2 regions of the Pseudomonas sp. GW821-FHT02C04 genome follow, and region 2 is predicted to be linked to the other one. Evidence: riboswitches for the same ligand, from Rfam matches in the RefSeq annotation. Region 2 holds a riboswitch; the other holds the start of a gene.
The links. A riboswitch is a leader RNA that binds a small molecule or an ion and turns the genes downstream of it on or off. The one in region 2 is predicted to bind manganese.
Positions count from the first base shown of each region.

Region 1: another riboswitch for manganese. It lies ahead of mntP (manganese efflux pump MntP); the one in region 2 lies ahead of AC07VV_RS28500 (TMEM165/GDT1 family protein).

Region 1 is NZ_JBWKVT010000001.1:541,902-548,805, forward strand. Features, by position in the region: gene AC07VV_RS02340 (C45 family autoproteolytic acyltransferase/hydrolase) at 36-1,109, shown strand; gene AC07VV_RS02345 (MFS transporter) at 1,158-2,504, shown strand; gene mntP (manganese efflux pump MntP) at 2,520-3,083, opposite strand; yybP-ykoY riboswitch at 3,091-3,262, opposite strand; gene AC07VV_RS02355 (ATP-binding protein) at 3,292-4,683, opposite strand; gene AC07VV_RS02360 (response regulator) at 4,680-5,342, opposite strand; gene AC07VV_RS02365 (PepSY domain-containing protein) at 5,513-5,779, shown strand; gene AC07VV_RS02370 (cytochrome b/b6 domain-containing protein) at 5,779-6,324, shown strand; gene AC07VV_RS02375 (sialidase family protein) at 6,376-6,904, shown strand, end outside.
Region 2 is NZ_JBWKVT010000011.1:66,799-73,702, forward strand. Features, by position in the region: gene AC07VV_RS28485 (methyl-accepting chemotaxis protein) at 1-466, opposite strand, end outside; partial or broken gene AC07VV_RS28490 (methyl-accepting chemotaxis protein) at 479-1,765, opposite strand; gene AC07VV_RS28495 (M48 family metallopeptidase) at 2,029-2,847, shown strand; gene AC07VV_RS28500 (TMEM165/GDT1 family protein) at 2,989-3,573, opposite strand; yybP-ykoY riboswitch at 3,661-3,785, opposite strand; gene AC07VV_RS28505 (methyltransferase) at 3,825-4,823, opposite strand; gene AC07VV_RS28510 (2-hydroxyacid dehydrogenase) at 4,857-5,822, opposite strand; gene AC07VV_RS28515 (LysE family translocator) at 5,914-6,543, shown strand; gene AC07VV_RS28520 (AraC family transcriptional regulator) at 6,527-6,904, opposite strand, start outside.

The DNA of each region.
Region 1 (6,904 bases), on a different contig from region 2:
ACTCCGATTACAACGCTAAAAAAGGAAACCCTTTCGTGAACCTTCATTGCTTCGTCACAGACACCCATAACCCGCAAACCCGTGGGCACCAGATCGGTGACGCCTTCAGCGCGCAGATTCGCCAGACCGTTGCGCTGTATCTCGACTTTTTCAATCAACTCGACATCCCGCCACAGCAAGTACGCGCTATCGGCGACGCCAGCCTGCAAGCCCTGGAAGACTGGAGCCCGGCGCTGGCCGAGGAAATCGTCGCCATGGCCGAAGGCGCCGACTTGCCGCTGTGGCAACTCGCGGCCTTGAACGCCCGCACCGAAATCCTCGCGGTGATGCCGTCCACCGAGGGCGAATGCTCGACCGCAGTGTTCGCCCCCCATGGCCCGCAAACACCGAAAACCATCCAGACCTGGGACTGGCACGACACGCTGGTACCCAACGGCCTGATCCTGCAACTCACCACCGACACCGGGATGACCGTCAAGCTGTTCACCGAATTCGGCATGCTCGGCAAGATCGGCGTGAACAGCGCCGGGCTCGGGCTGCACTTCAACATTCTTCACCATGCCAGCGACAACGGCGCCGCCGGTGTACCGGTGCATGCGATTGCGCGACGGATTCTGGAGCAGGCGCGCAGCGTCGATGAAGCCATCGAACTGGCGCGCTCGGCACGGGTCAGCGCGTCCACGGTGTTGACGGTGTTCTCCCGCGCCGACTCGACCCTTCGTGCCGCCAGCATCGAGCTGTCGCCAGCCGCCACAGCCGTGGTGTTGCCGAACGCCGAAGGCTGGATCACCCACACCAACCATTTCCTCGATCCGAGCCTGAGCGCTGGCGAACGCACGCCGGACGCCTCGACCACCTACGCCCGCATCGACCATGTGAACGCCTTGCTGAGCGGCATGACCGAGGGCGACCTGATACTTCGGGCCGATGCCATGTGCGGCGCGGCCGGCGAGGAAGCACCGATCTGCTTCCACCCCGACTTGAGCATGCCGGCCACCGAGCGCTGGGAAACCTTGCTGACCATCGGCATCGACACTGAACAATGCGTGCTCGAATTCGCCGCCGGCAACCCGAAACAGCTGGCCCGCAACGGTTACCAGCGTTTCTGAAACCCTGAAGCAACGCCCCGAAAAACAACAACAAGAGGAGCACCCCACATGGCCAGTCACCCTGAACGCACGACGGGTTCACCGTCGGCACTGAGAACCTTCTTCGTCTCCGGCATGGGCACCGCCCTGGAGTTCTATGACTTCGTGATCTACGGCACCGCCGCCGCGCTGGTCTTCCCCAAGGTGTTTTTCCCGCAGATGGACCCGCTCACCGCAACCCTCGTTGCCTTTGGCGCGTTCGGCGCGGGGTTCTTCGCCCGACCGTTGGGCGGCATGGTGTTCGGGCATTACGGCGACAAGCTCGGCCGCCAGAAAATGCTGGTCATCACCTTGTCGTTGATGGGGCTCAGCACCTTTCTGATCGGCTGTTTGCCGGGATACGCAACAATCGGCGCGGGTGCGCCGGCGTTACTGGTGCTGTTGCGACTGGTGCAGGGTTTTGCCGCCGGGGGCGAGTGGGGCGGTGCCGCGTTGTTCGGCATCGAGTCGGCACCCGTGGGGCGTCGAGGGCTGTGGGGCAGTTTCACCAGCATGGGCATCGGCATTGGCGGGATTCTCGGCTCGGCGGTGTTCGCCGTGGTCAGCGTGGTGGCGAACGATGACCTTGCCGGTTTTGCCTGGCGCATTCCGTTCTGGCTGGGCGGCGTGCTGGTGCTGGTCGGGCTCTATGCGCGGTTGCAGAAACCGGCGCAGTCGCTCAATGAGCCGAACGTCCACGGGCGCATGCCGTTGATTGAAGCGTTGCGTGCGCGACCTCGGGCCATGTTGCTGTGCACCGGCATCGCGTTTGGCTACGTGACCATCGCCTACATCGGCAGCACGTTCTTCCTGTCCTACGCCACACAACTGGGCTATGGCAGCACCGACGCACTGATTTTCGACATCGCGCTGTCGGTTGCCATCGTCATCACCGCGCCGCTGTTTGCCTTGCTGTCCGACCGAATCGGCCGGCGCAAGGTGATGATCCTGGGGGCATTCATCATGGCGGTCGGGTTCTTCATGTTCTTCCCGTTGGTGGGTTTGAAAAGCCTGTTGATCTCCACGCTCGCCTACATCGTGATCGGTGCCTTCATGGGCGCAACGCAAGGGCCGATCCCGGCGTTTCTGGCCGAGCAGTTCCCACGGGACATGCGTTATTCAGGGATGTCGGCGGCGTACCAGATCGGTGCCGCGCTGGGAGGCGGGACGGCATCGAGTGTGGCCACGGCCATTCTGATCGCCAACAACCACGATGCGTTTGGCGTAGCAGTTTACGGAGCGGTGGCACTGGGGATCGTGGCGGTCTGCTCGTTCTTCCTCAAGGAGACCGCGCACTTGAGCCTGGATGAAATCGATGCGCCATCCAGCGGTGCGCCGACCTCTGCACCGGTGCCGGGGCGTTTGCAGACGCCCTGACACCGGCATTCGGGATCAGGCCGTAAGGTGTTCGTAGAGAATTGTCGCGCCGACGATCATCAGCACCACACCGCCGACGATTTCCGCACGCTTGCCGACCACGGTGCCCAGCACCCGACCCAGCATCACGCCAATAGTGACCATGGTCATGGTCGCCAGGCCAATGGCAGCGGCGGCTACCCAGATGTTCACATCGACAAACGCCAGGCCGACGCCGACCGCCAGTGCGTCGATGCTGGTGGCGAAGGCAGTGACCGCGAGAATGAAGAATGAGTGCTGCCCCGGTTTTTCTTCTTCGGCTTCCTCATGCTTGAGGCCGTTGTAGATCATATGCAGACCGAGCGCGATCAGCAGGGTGAAGGCGATCCAGTGGTCCCAGTCTTCCACCCAGCGGGTGGCGGCCTGGCCGATGAGCCAGCCGATGATCGGGGTGATCGCTTCGATGACACCGAAAATCAGACCGGTACGCAGGGCTTCGGTGAGGCGAGGTTTGTGCAGGCTGGAGCCCTTGCCGATGGCGGCCGCGAAGGCATCCGTGGACATGGCGAGTGCGAGGAAGATCAGGGAAACAGGATTCACGGGCAATACTTCCAGTCGGGCCATGAGTCAACGACACAACCACACGCCCGACTTTCGGCATGGATGTGTCGTCGGTCTCACCAACCAGAAGGTGTTCGCACCACGGCATGTTGCCGAATATGTTGATACGAACGCTTCCGAGGGGCTCGGAAGCAGGTTACTCCCCAACGAAGGCCCGGATCATAGGCAGGCAAACATGAAAATTTCGTTAAACGCCCTGCGCAGGTTTTGCTGATCCGGGAGGGATCCGCAGCTCGGCGCACAGCCCGCCCTGAGGTCGGTTGTACAGCTGCAAAGTGCTGCCGATCTTGCTTACGATCATCTGCACGATGGCCAGTCCCAGCCCCGCGCCATTGGCGTGACCCTCGCTGTAGAAGCGTTCGAACAAACGCGCATATTGCTGCTCATCGATGCCGGGGCCGGCATCTTCGACGCTGATCGACACCGAACCGCAAGCCTGTGGTTGCACCTGAATCCGCACTTCGCTGCCGGGGGGCGCGAAGTTCAGCGCATTGGTTACCAGATTTTGCAGAGCGATGGCCAACGCCACCGGATCGGTGTCGACCGGGCAGTGGTGGTCGCTGTCGAGGATCAGCTCGACGTCTTTTTCCAATGCCAGCGGCGTCAGCTCGGCCAGCTCCTCGCGCACCAGCGCGGTCAGTTCGACGCGGGAGTTTTGCGGGGACGCCAGACGCGGTTCGATGCGCGCCATGGTCAGCAACTGGCTGGCGATGCGCGTGGCGCGGTCCACGGCGCTGACCAGAAATTCCAGCGCTTCTTCGCGCTGTTGCGGGGTGTTGGCCAACTGCGCGTTCTGCGCGTGAATCCGCAGGATCGCCAGCGGCGTGCGCAGCTCGTGGGCCGCGTCAGCGATAAAGCGCCGTTCACGGGCCAGCAGGTTATCGATCTGTTGCAGCAAGCGGTTGAGCGCGGTCTGCATCGGCTCCAAATCCTGGGGCAGGGGACTCAGGTGCAGAGGTTTCAAGGTGTCTGTGTTGCGGCCACGAATCGACCGGGCCATGGCCCGCAGCGGCTGCAAACCCCAGCCGATGGTCAGCCAGATCAAGATGGTCAGCAGCGGCACGCCGATCAGGCTCGGCCACAAGGTATGGCCGACGATGCGGGTGATCAGATCCTGGCGGATGTCGTCGCGTTCGCCGACCCAGATCAACAGGCCTTGTCGCGGATCCTGGAGCAGGAAGGCGCACCAGTCGCGGCCGTTTTCCATCAGGTCATGGGCGCCGAGGGTGGCGGGCGGCGCATCCAGAATCGGGGCCTCGGCTGAACGCATCAGCAACTGGCCGTCGTTGCGCCAGACCTGAAACGTCAGCCGTGTCTCGTAGGGATGCGCCGCTTCGCCATCGCCGACCCGGCTCATCGCCTCGTCGAAGGCCTGATGCAGACGCTCCCAATCGTTGTCGCCGGGTGCACGCTGGGCCAGCACGCCTTGCAGCAGGCGCGCACCTTGCGCCAGCTGGGCGTCGTAGATTTCTTCGATTTCATGGTGGCTGTAGCGCAACACTGCCCAACTGATCAGCACATCGCCGAGCAGCACGATCATCAGCACCGGCAGCAGAATCCGCGCGCGTATCGAGTTCATGGTTTGAGCTCCACGACGTAACCCACGCCGCGCACCGTGCGGATCAGTTCGGCGGAGAGTTTCTTGCGCAGATTGTGGATCAGCACTTCCAGGGTGTTGCTTTCGACCCGTTCCTGCCAGCCGTACAGCGTAAGCGACAGGCGCTCGCGGGTGACGACCTTGCCGGGACGCGCCATCAGTTGATGCAACAACTGATATTCCATCGGCGTGACCACCACCGTGCTGCCGCGCCAGGTGACTTGCTGACTGATCGGGTCGAGGCAGACGCCTGCGTGTTCCAGCACCGGTTGCGCACGGCCCTGACTGCGCCGCAACAAAGCGCGGATGCGCGCCTTGAGCTCGTCGACATCGAATGGCTTGACCAGATAATCGTCAGCGCCGGCATCCAGCCCGGCGATGCGTTCGGCGGTGCCATCGCGGGCGGTGAGGATCAGCACCGGCAAATCGTGCTGGGTGGCACGCAATTGTTGCAGCAGCGCCAGACCGTCGAGCCTTGGCAGTCCGAGGTCAAGCAGCAACAGATCGAAGCTTTCGCTGCGCAATGCATGCAACGCACTGACGCCGTCCTGCAGCCAGTCGAGGGTGTAGCCCTCGTTGCTCAGGGCGACGCGGATGCCCTGGCCGAGGGCGCGGTCATCTTCGACCAGAAGTAGGCGCATGGCATTTTCTCTGTAGGAAATCGGGCGCGTGTTCGGCGGCATCATGCCGCTCGCCTTGCTGCCGTGGCAGCCCCTGAGCCGGCGAAGATGTTACGACTCGTTGCCAACTAAGCTTTCGTTAAGCTTGGTTTTGCACAGTGGGGCCTTTCCCATCCAGCGAGAGTGCTTTCATGCGCAAACTTGTGCTGTTGTCCCTGATTGTCGCCAGCCCCCTGGCCGTCGCCGGCCCGCAATGCACCACGGCCGAACGTTCGCAGTGGCAGGACCAGAAGGCGTTTCAGGAACAGCTGAAAACCCAGGGTTATGAAATCAGCAAGTTCAAGGTCACCGACGGCAACTGCTACGAGATCTACGGCTTCGACAAGGACAAGCGCAAGGTCGAGATCTACCACGACCCGGTCAGCGGCAAAGCGGTGAAAACCGAGATCAAGGGCTGATGCCACGCGAGTCCCTGCGCCTCTGGGATCCGGTGGTGCGGGTGTTTCACCTGTCCATCGCCGGGGTCTTTGCCGCCAACTACTTCTTCAATGAGGCCGGTGACGACTGGCATGTCTGGCTCGGCTATTACGCCATGGGCTGGCTGCTGGTGCGTTTGGTGTGGGGATTCGTCGGGCCGCGCAGTGCGCGCTGGTCGGACTTCTGGCCGACGCCGTCGAGGCTGGCGGCCCATGCCCGGTCGCTGATCGCCGGGCGGCCCGAACATCGCCTCGGGCATTCGCCGATCGGCGCGCTGGTGATGATCTTGATGCTGCTGGCGATGCTGACCGTTGGCCTCAGCGGCTGGGCCATGGAAGAAATCGATGCCCTGTGGGGCGCCGACTGGCCGTTGCAAGTCCACGAAACCGCCGCCGACGCTTTGCTGGCGCTGGTCATCGTGCACATCGCGGCCGCGCTGTTTGAAAGTGTTCAGGTGCGCGACAACCTGCCGTTGTCGATGCTCACCGGGCGCCGGCGTCGTTTGCCGGACGATCCGGGCCCGTGACAGGGATGTTCTTTCGATGGATTGCCATCTCGTAACTGCCATGAGCTGCCTATGCGTGCCTTGTCCTTTTGCTTGAGATTCGTTGTCGCCGCGCTTGCCGTGAGCCTGATTTTTATCGCGGCGTGGCGCAGTCACCCGGAGCATGTGCTGGCGCCGTTTGCGGTTGAAACGCCTGTCGCCCAGGCTTCGGCGAACGCTGCGGAACCGATGTACAGCAGCCGTTTCGTGTCCTCGGAACTGGATGATTTCGTGCACTCGTCTTCGGTCACCGCGCTGCCCGGCGGCGACCTGATGGCCGTGTGGTTCGCCGGCTCCCGTGAAGGCGCCGCCGACGTGCAGATCCGCACCGCACGTTTCAACGCCAGGACAGCGGAGTGGGGCGCCGAACAGGTGCTGGCCACCCGCGAATCCACCGTCGCCGGCACCCAGCGTTACATCCGCAAACTCGGTAATCCGGTGATCGCCCTCGCGCCGGATCAGCGCTTGTGGATGTTCTACGTGTCGGTGTCCGTCGGCGGCTGGGCCACTAGTGCGATCAACGTGATGGTCTCTGATGACCTGGGGCGCAACTGGACGGCGC
Region 2 (6,904 bases):
CCAGGTTGCGCACCTCGTCGGCCACCACGGCAAACCCGCGTCCCTGCTCACCGGCACGGGCGGCTTCGATGGCCGCGTTGAGGGCCAGCAGGTTGGTCTGCTCGGCGATCCCGCGAATGGCGATGAGGATCGCGTTGATGTTTTCGCTGTCCTTGGCCAGCGTCTGCACCACGTCCACCGCCTTGCCGATTTCCACGGCCAGCACGCCGATCGAATTCGACGTGTCGCGCACGATCTGCATCCCCTGGCTGGCAGCCTGATCGGCATGGCTGGCGGCTTGCGCGGCCTGGGTCGCGTTGCGCGCCACGTCCTGGGCAGTGGCGGTCATTTCCTGCACGGCGGTGGCGACCTGATCAATCTCGGCCATCTGCTTCTGTATGCCGATATTGGTGCGGATCGCGATGTCCGCCGTGTGCTCCGACGAATCGCTGACACTCTGCACCGACGTCACTACCTGTGTGATCATCGCCTGCAACTTCGCGAGGAAGGTGTTGAAGCCTTTGGCGATTGAGCCAAGTTCGTCTTTGCGATCACTGCTCAAGCGACGGGTCAGGTCGCCTTCGCCCTGGGCGATGTCATCGAGCATGGTCACCATTTGCTTCAGCGGTCGGGCGATGCCGTGGCCCACCAGCCAGATCACCAACAGGCCGAGGCCGGCGATGATCAGGCCGACCATGGCCATGCCGAAGGTGTCGGATTTGCGCTGGGCGTCGAGGTCACCCTGGAGTTTCTGCAGGTCGGCCATCACCGCGTTGAGCGGCAGTTGCAGCATCAGCGTCCAGCGTGCGTCGGTCTGACCGATGCCGAATGGCAGGTACAGTTCGATCCGGCCCGACTCCTTATTGACGGTGTAGGTCACTTCGCCGCGCTTGAGATTGGCCATGTTGGCAATCTGCTGGGCGTCGAGGATGTCGCTGACCTTCTCGCCGAATTTGCTCGGGTCCTTGGTGTAGGCAACGATCCGGCCGTTGCCGCCGATCAGGGCCATTTGCCCGGCGCCGCTGTACAGTTTCTGGTTCGCGCCCAGGAGCATTTCCTGAATGAAGTTCACCGACAGGTCGGCGCCGACGATGCCCTGGAACGCGCCGTTGAGCATGATCGGTTCAATGAAGGACGCGAGCATGACGATCTTGTCGCCGACCTTGTAGGGCGCCGGATCGATCACGCAGGATTTTTTGGTTTCTTTCGAGCACAGGTAGTACTCGCTGGCGCGCACGCCGGTGGACAGGACTTTCTGGTCGTCGACGTCCACCAGTTTGTCCAGGCCGAGTGTGCCGTCCTCGTTGCGGAACCACCACGGCAAGAAGCGCCCGTTGGCGGCGTCGATGCCGACCACGCTGGTGCCGACATAAGCCGCGTCATTGTGGTCCAGTGCGTTCTTTTCCCAGCCGATGTAGGTGCCGAGAATCTTTGGGTTTTTCTCGACGTTTTCCTTGATCAGGCTGATCAGTTGCTCGCGGCTGACGGTCAGTCGTGGCTGGCCATCGGCGCCTGGCGTGCCGAGCAGGGCGTTGACCCGCACCAGTCCGCCGGCAATCAGCAGCGGCGCTTCCAGCTCGCGCTGGATCTGGCTGACCTGGGTCTGCGCCAGCGAGGTCAGGCGTTGTTCGATGACTTGTTCGAACTGGGCTTGTGTCCGTTGTTGGACCATCTCTTGAGTGCGGGCGCCGGAAAACAGCGCATACAGCACCAGCGCAGCCACCACGCTGAGAACGATGGCGCCGGCCAGGGCCGCCACGGAAAACTGGATCGACTTGAATTTCATGGAAGCTCCGCACGCAAGAGGACATCTGCGCTGCTGTATCGGCAGCCACTATTGCGCCATGAGGCGAAGTGCGAGCAATTGAAGGTGGATGTCGCAAATGGATCAGTGTGCGACGCAGTTGCAGAGGGCTTGTCGGCGGATGTGAATTTTTTCCTACAGGGCCGAGCGGTGTCTTCTGAAAACAGGTGCATCACGTCTGTTGTATCTGGCGTCGATACAATTACCCGCCTAGGATACGCGGCATGTTTTCAGGGAGCTTTTGAATGAACAAGACTTTGGTTGTAAGTGCACTGAGCGCGGCGCTGTTGCTGGCCGGTTGTCAGTCGGTCAACACCACCAGCGGCGGTGCCGTGGGCGTGGAGCGCAAGCAGTACATGTTCAGCATGCTGTCCTCGCAAGAGGTCGACCAGATGTATGCCCAGTCCTATCAGAAGACCGTTGGCGAGGCGTCCAGCAAAGGTGTGCTGGACAAGACCAGCAACGAAGCCAAGCGGGTTCAGGCGATTGCCAACCGTCTGATCGCCCAGGCGCCGAACTTCCGTCCGGATGCCGCGCAGTGGCAGTGGGAAGTGAACCTGATCAAGAGTGACGAACTCAACGCCAACTGCGGCCCTGGCGGCAAGATCATTTTCTACACCGGGCTGATCGACAGCCTGAAACTGACCGACGATGAAATCGCCGCGGTCATGGGCCATGAAATCGCCCACGCCCTGCGCGAGCACGGTCGTGAAGCAATGTCCAAGGCCTATGGCATCGAGATGGCCAAGCAGGGCGCCGGTGCGTTGCTCGGTCTGGGTCAGGACAGCCTGGCGCTGGCCGACACCGTGGCCAACTACGGGATGACGCTGCCCAACAGCCGTGCCAACGAAAACGAAGCCGACCTGATCGGCCTGGAACTGGCCGCTCGCGCCGGCTACAACCCGAACGCCGCGATCACCTTGTGGAACAAGATGAGCAAGGCGTCCGAAGGCGCGCCACCAGAGTTCATGAGCACTCACCCGGCATCCTCCAGCCGGATCGCCTCGTTGCAGGCGGCCATTCCGAAGGTCATGCCGCTTTACGAAAAAGCGCCAAAGTCCTGATATTCCTTCAGTGCGGCTAAGGTGATCATTCCCACGCTCCGCGTGGGAATGCCTCAAGGGACGCTCCGCGTTCCATCGGGGCGCAGAGCGTCCCCGGCTGCGTTCCCACGCAGAGCGTGGGAACGAGTGGCGTTGGCATGATTAAACCCAGCCGCTGCTCTGCATCGCCTTGTACACCGCGACGATTGCCAGAATCATGAATGCCGAAGCCGCGAGGCGACGGATCAGGGTCAATGGCAATTTGTCTGCGGCAAAGTTACCCGCCAGAACCACCGGTACGTTGGCAATCAACATGCCGAGCGTAGTGCCGATGATCACCAGCCACAGTTCCGGGTATTGCGCGGCCAGCATCACGGTGGCGATCTGGGTCTTGTCACCGATTTCCGCGAGGAAGAATGCGATCAGGGTGGTCAGGAACGGCCCGAACTTGCGGGCGGTGCTGGCTTCATCGTCATCCATCTTGTCCGGCACCAGCGTCCACAGGGCGGTTGCGGTGAAGCTCGCGGCGAGAATCCAGTGCAGGACCGCATCGGAGAAGAAGCTGCCGAACCAGGCGCCTACCGCACCGGCTGCCGCGTGGTTGGCCAGGGTCGCAGCGACGATACCGGCAATGATCGGCCAGGGTTTGCGAAAGCGAGCGGCGAGAATCAGCGCGAGCAGTTGCGTCTTGTCGCCGATTTCGGCCAAGGCAACGATTGCGGTGGGAACGAGTAACGAGTCCAGCATCAGGATTTCCTAAGGGGCGGGTCGACACGGCTATGACACGTACAGCCTTCCCGCCCCGGGTAAGGTGTGCGTGTCATAGGTCTTGTCAAACCCTGCGATCCGTCTGCTGCGGACGCTTGGGTCGCATACGCCATGATCTGAGGATCAAGTATGTTGACGTATGCCGGACGAGCATGGTGCTCGTGGGAGACTACTCCCCTAGGACGGAGCGGATTCTGCCTAGGCAGAATCCATTCGGCAAGTGCTAATTTTCAGCCGCGTTTGGCCCGGTAAATCCGGAAACCATTGCCTTCGGCCTTGATCGCGCACACGCCCAGATGCTCTTCGATCAGTGGCTGGTACTTCAGGAAACTGTTCGCCACCAGACGCAGTTCGCCGCCGTTTTTCAGATGTTTGGCCGCTTTTCGCAGCAAGTTCTCGGTGGCGAAGTAGTCGGTGTGAACGCCGACGTGGAACGGTGGGTTGCTCAGAATCGCGTTCAAACCCATCGGCGCAGCGTCGATTCCGTCACCGGTCAACACGTCGGCTTCCAGACCGTTGGCTGCCAGAGTCAGGCGACTGCTGGCGGCAGCGAAGGCGTCGACGTCGAGCAATGTGACCTGATTGTGCGGGTAGCGACGTTTGACCGCCGCGCCAAGCACGCCGGCACCGCAACCGAAATCCAGCAGGTGACCGCTCGGCAGTTTGTCCAGATGCTCCAGCAGCAGGGCGCTGCCGCGATCCAGTCGGCCATGGCTGAAGACGCCCGGCAGGCTGATGACTTTCAGCGGGCCTTCGGCCAGTGGCAGCTCATAAGTCTGCGCCAGACTTTCCAGGGATTTGGCTTCAGGGGCGTTGGCTATCGTCACTTGCCAGAGTTGGCAATGACGCGCGCTGTCGAGCTTGCGTGGCTTGCCGAACGGGTTGAGTTGCTTGGAGGCACCTTCGATGCCGCTGCGCTTTTCCCCGACCAGAAACACTTCGCGCCCGGCCAGGCGTGAGGCCACGGCGTTGAGGATGTAATCGGTCAGGTCCTTGGACTTGGGCAGGAACACCACCGCGCTGTCGAACTCGCGCTCCGGCACGTTGACGCCGAAATGGCTGCGGCCTTCAAAGCGCGCATCGAGCGCCGCCTGATCGCCGGCATGCCAGCACCAGCCAAAGGCGTTGGGCAGGCGCCCGAGCAGATCGTCGGCGGGCAGACCGGCCAACAACAGCGAACCCTGGAATAACTCGACCTGACGAAGCAGTACTTCACTGCGCGGATCCATAACTGCTCCTGTGAAAAAAAGTGCCGCAGTTTATCAACTGACGACCCGCAGCGCCTTACCGCTGTAGAACGCCTGGGTGTTTTCCACCAGTTGGCCGACGATCCGCTGCCGCGCTTCGCGACTGCCCCAGGCGTTATGCGGGGTGACGATCAGGCGCGGGATGTCGGCAGCCAACAGTGGATTGCCATTAGTCGGTGGCTCGACGCTGAGCACATCGGTGGCCGCGCCGCCCAGATGACCGTTGCGCAAGGCATCGGCCAGGGCCTGTTCGTCGATCAGCCCGCCACGGGCGGTGTTGACCACAAAAGCGCCGGGTTTCATGGACGCCAGTTCGCGGGCACCGATGAAATGCCGGGTGTGTTCATTGAGCGGGCAGTGCAGGGTGAGGGCATCGATCTGTGGCAGCAGTTCTTCCAGCGGCAGACGATCCGGACGGGCCGGGCGCCCCGGAATCTGCCCCAGCAATACGCGCATGCCAAAGGCTTCGGCCAGACGCGCGACCGCGCCGCCGAGTTCGCCGTGCCCGAGCAGGCCGAGGGTTTTGCCCTCCAGCTCGACGATCGGGTAATCCAACAGGCAGAACTGTTTCGCCTGCTGCCAGCGTCCTTCGCCGACGGCTTTCTGATAGTCCGCCAGCCGCGTGGCGAGGTTGAGCAACAGCATGATCGTGTGTTGCGCCACCGACGGTGTGCCGTAACCCTGGCAGTTGCACACAGTGATGCCGTGGGCGCGGGCGGCGGCCAGATCGACGTTGTTGGTGCCGGTGGCGGTGATGAGGATCAGTTTCAGTTGTGGATTGGCGGCCATGGCGGCGGCATCGATCAGGATCTTGTTGCTGATGGCCACGGTCGCGCCTTGCAGGCGTTCGGCAACCTGCGCAGGCAGTGTCTGGGCGAACAGTTGCAGGTCGCTGAAGCAGGCGCGCAACGGCGCGAGGTCAAGGTCACCGAGGTCCAGGGAAGGGTGATCGAGGAATACGGCGCGGTGGGCGTTCGTCATCAACTGTACCTGTTGTGCTTTGAAGGGAAGGCGTAATCTGCCGAGCCTACCAGATGAAACAAAACGTTACGCTTGGCCGAAAGGAGCCCCCATGTACTGGACCGAGTTCTTGACCGTTGCACTGATCCACCTGCTGGCCGTCGCCAGCCCCGGCCCGGACTTTGCCGTGGTGGTGCGCGAGAGCGTGACCCACGGTCGTCGCGCCGGCACCTGGACGGCACTGGGCGTGGGCACGGCGATTTTCCTGCACGTCGGTTATTCGCTGCTGGGCATCGGCCTGATCGTTTCGCAATCGATCGTGTTGTTCAACGCCCTGAAATGGGCCGCCGCCGCTTACCTGCTGTACATCGGCTTCAAGGCGCTGCGCGCGCAGCCGGCCAAGACCGTGACCGACGATTTGCACAAAGAGGCCGGCGAACGCACCGCCCGTGGCGCCTTCACTTCAGGCTTCGTGACCAACGGTCTGAACCCGAAAGCCACGCTGTTTTTCCTGTCGCTGTTCACCGTGGTGATCAACCCGCACACGCCACTGGCAGTACAGGCCGGTTATGGGATTTACCTGGCTGCCGCGACCGCCACCTGGTTCTGCCTGGTGGCGATGTTGTTCAGCCAACAACGTGTGCGCGCCGGTTTCGCCCGCATGGGCCACTGGTTTGACCGCACCATGGGCGCGGTGCTGATCGCCATCGGCGTGAAGCTCGCGTTCACCGAGATGCATTGATCGAGCTGAGCTGATTCAGGGTGTTGAGGTATTCCCGGGGATTGTCCCCGAGCAAACGGCGAAACATCGCGCTGAACGCCCGCGCGCTGCCGTAACCCAGATCCCGCGCCACGCTCTGCACGCTGTCCCCGGCGAGCAGGCGGGGCAGGGCTTCCATCAGGCGCAGTTGCTGGCGCCAGGCGTTGAAATTCATCTTCAGTTGTTGCTGGAACAGCCGCGCCAACGTGCGTGAGCTGGCGCCGACCTGTTGCGCCCAGTCTTCCAGGGTATTGGGGTGATCCGGGGTGCGAAGCAGCGCCAGGCAAATGCTTTGCAGGCGACGATCGCTCGGCATCGGGATGTGCAGCGGCAGGTTTTCGAG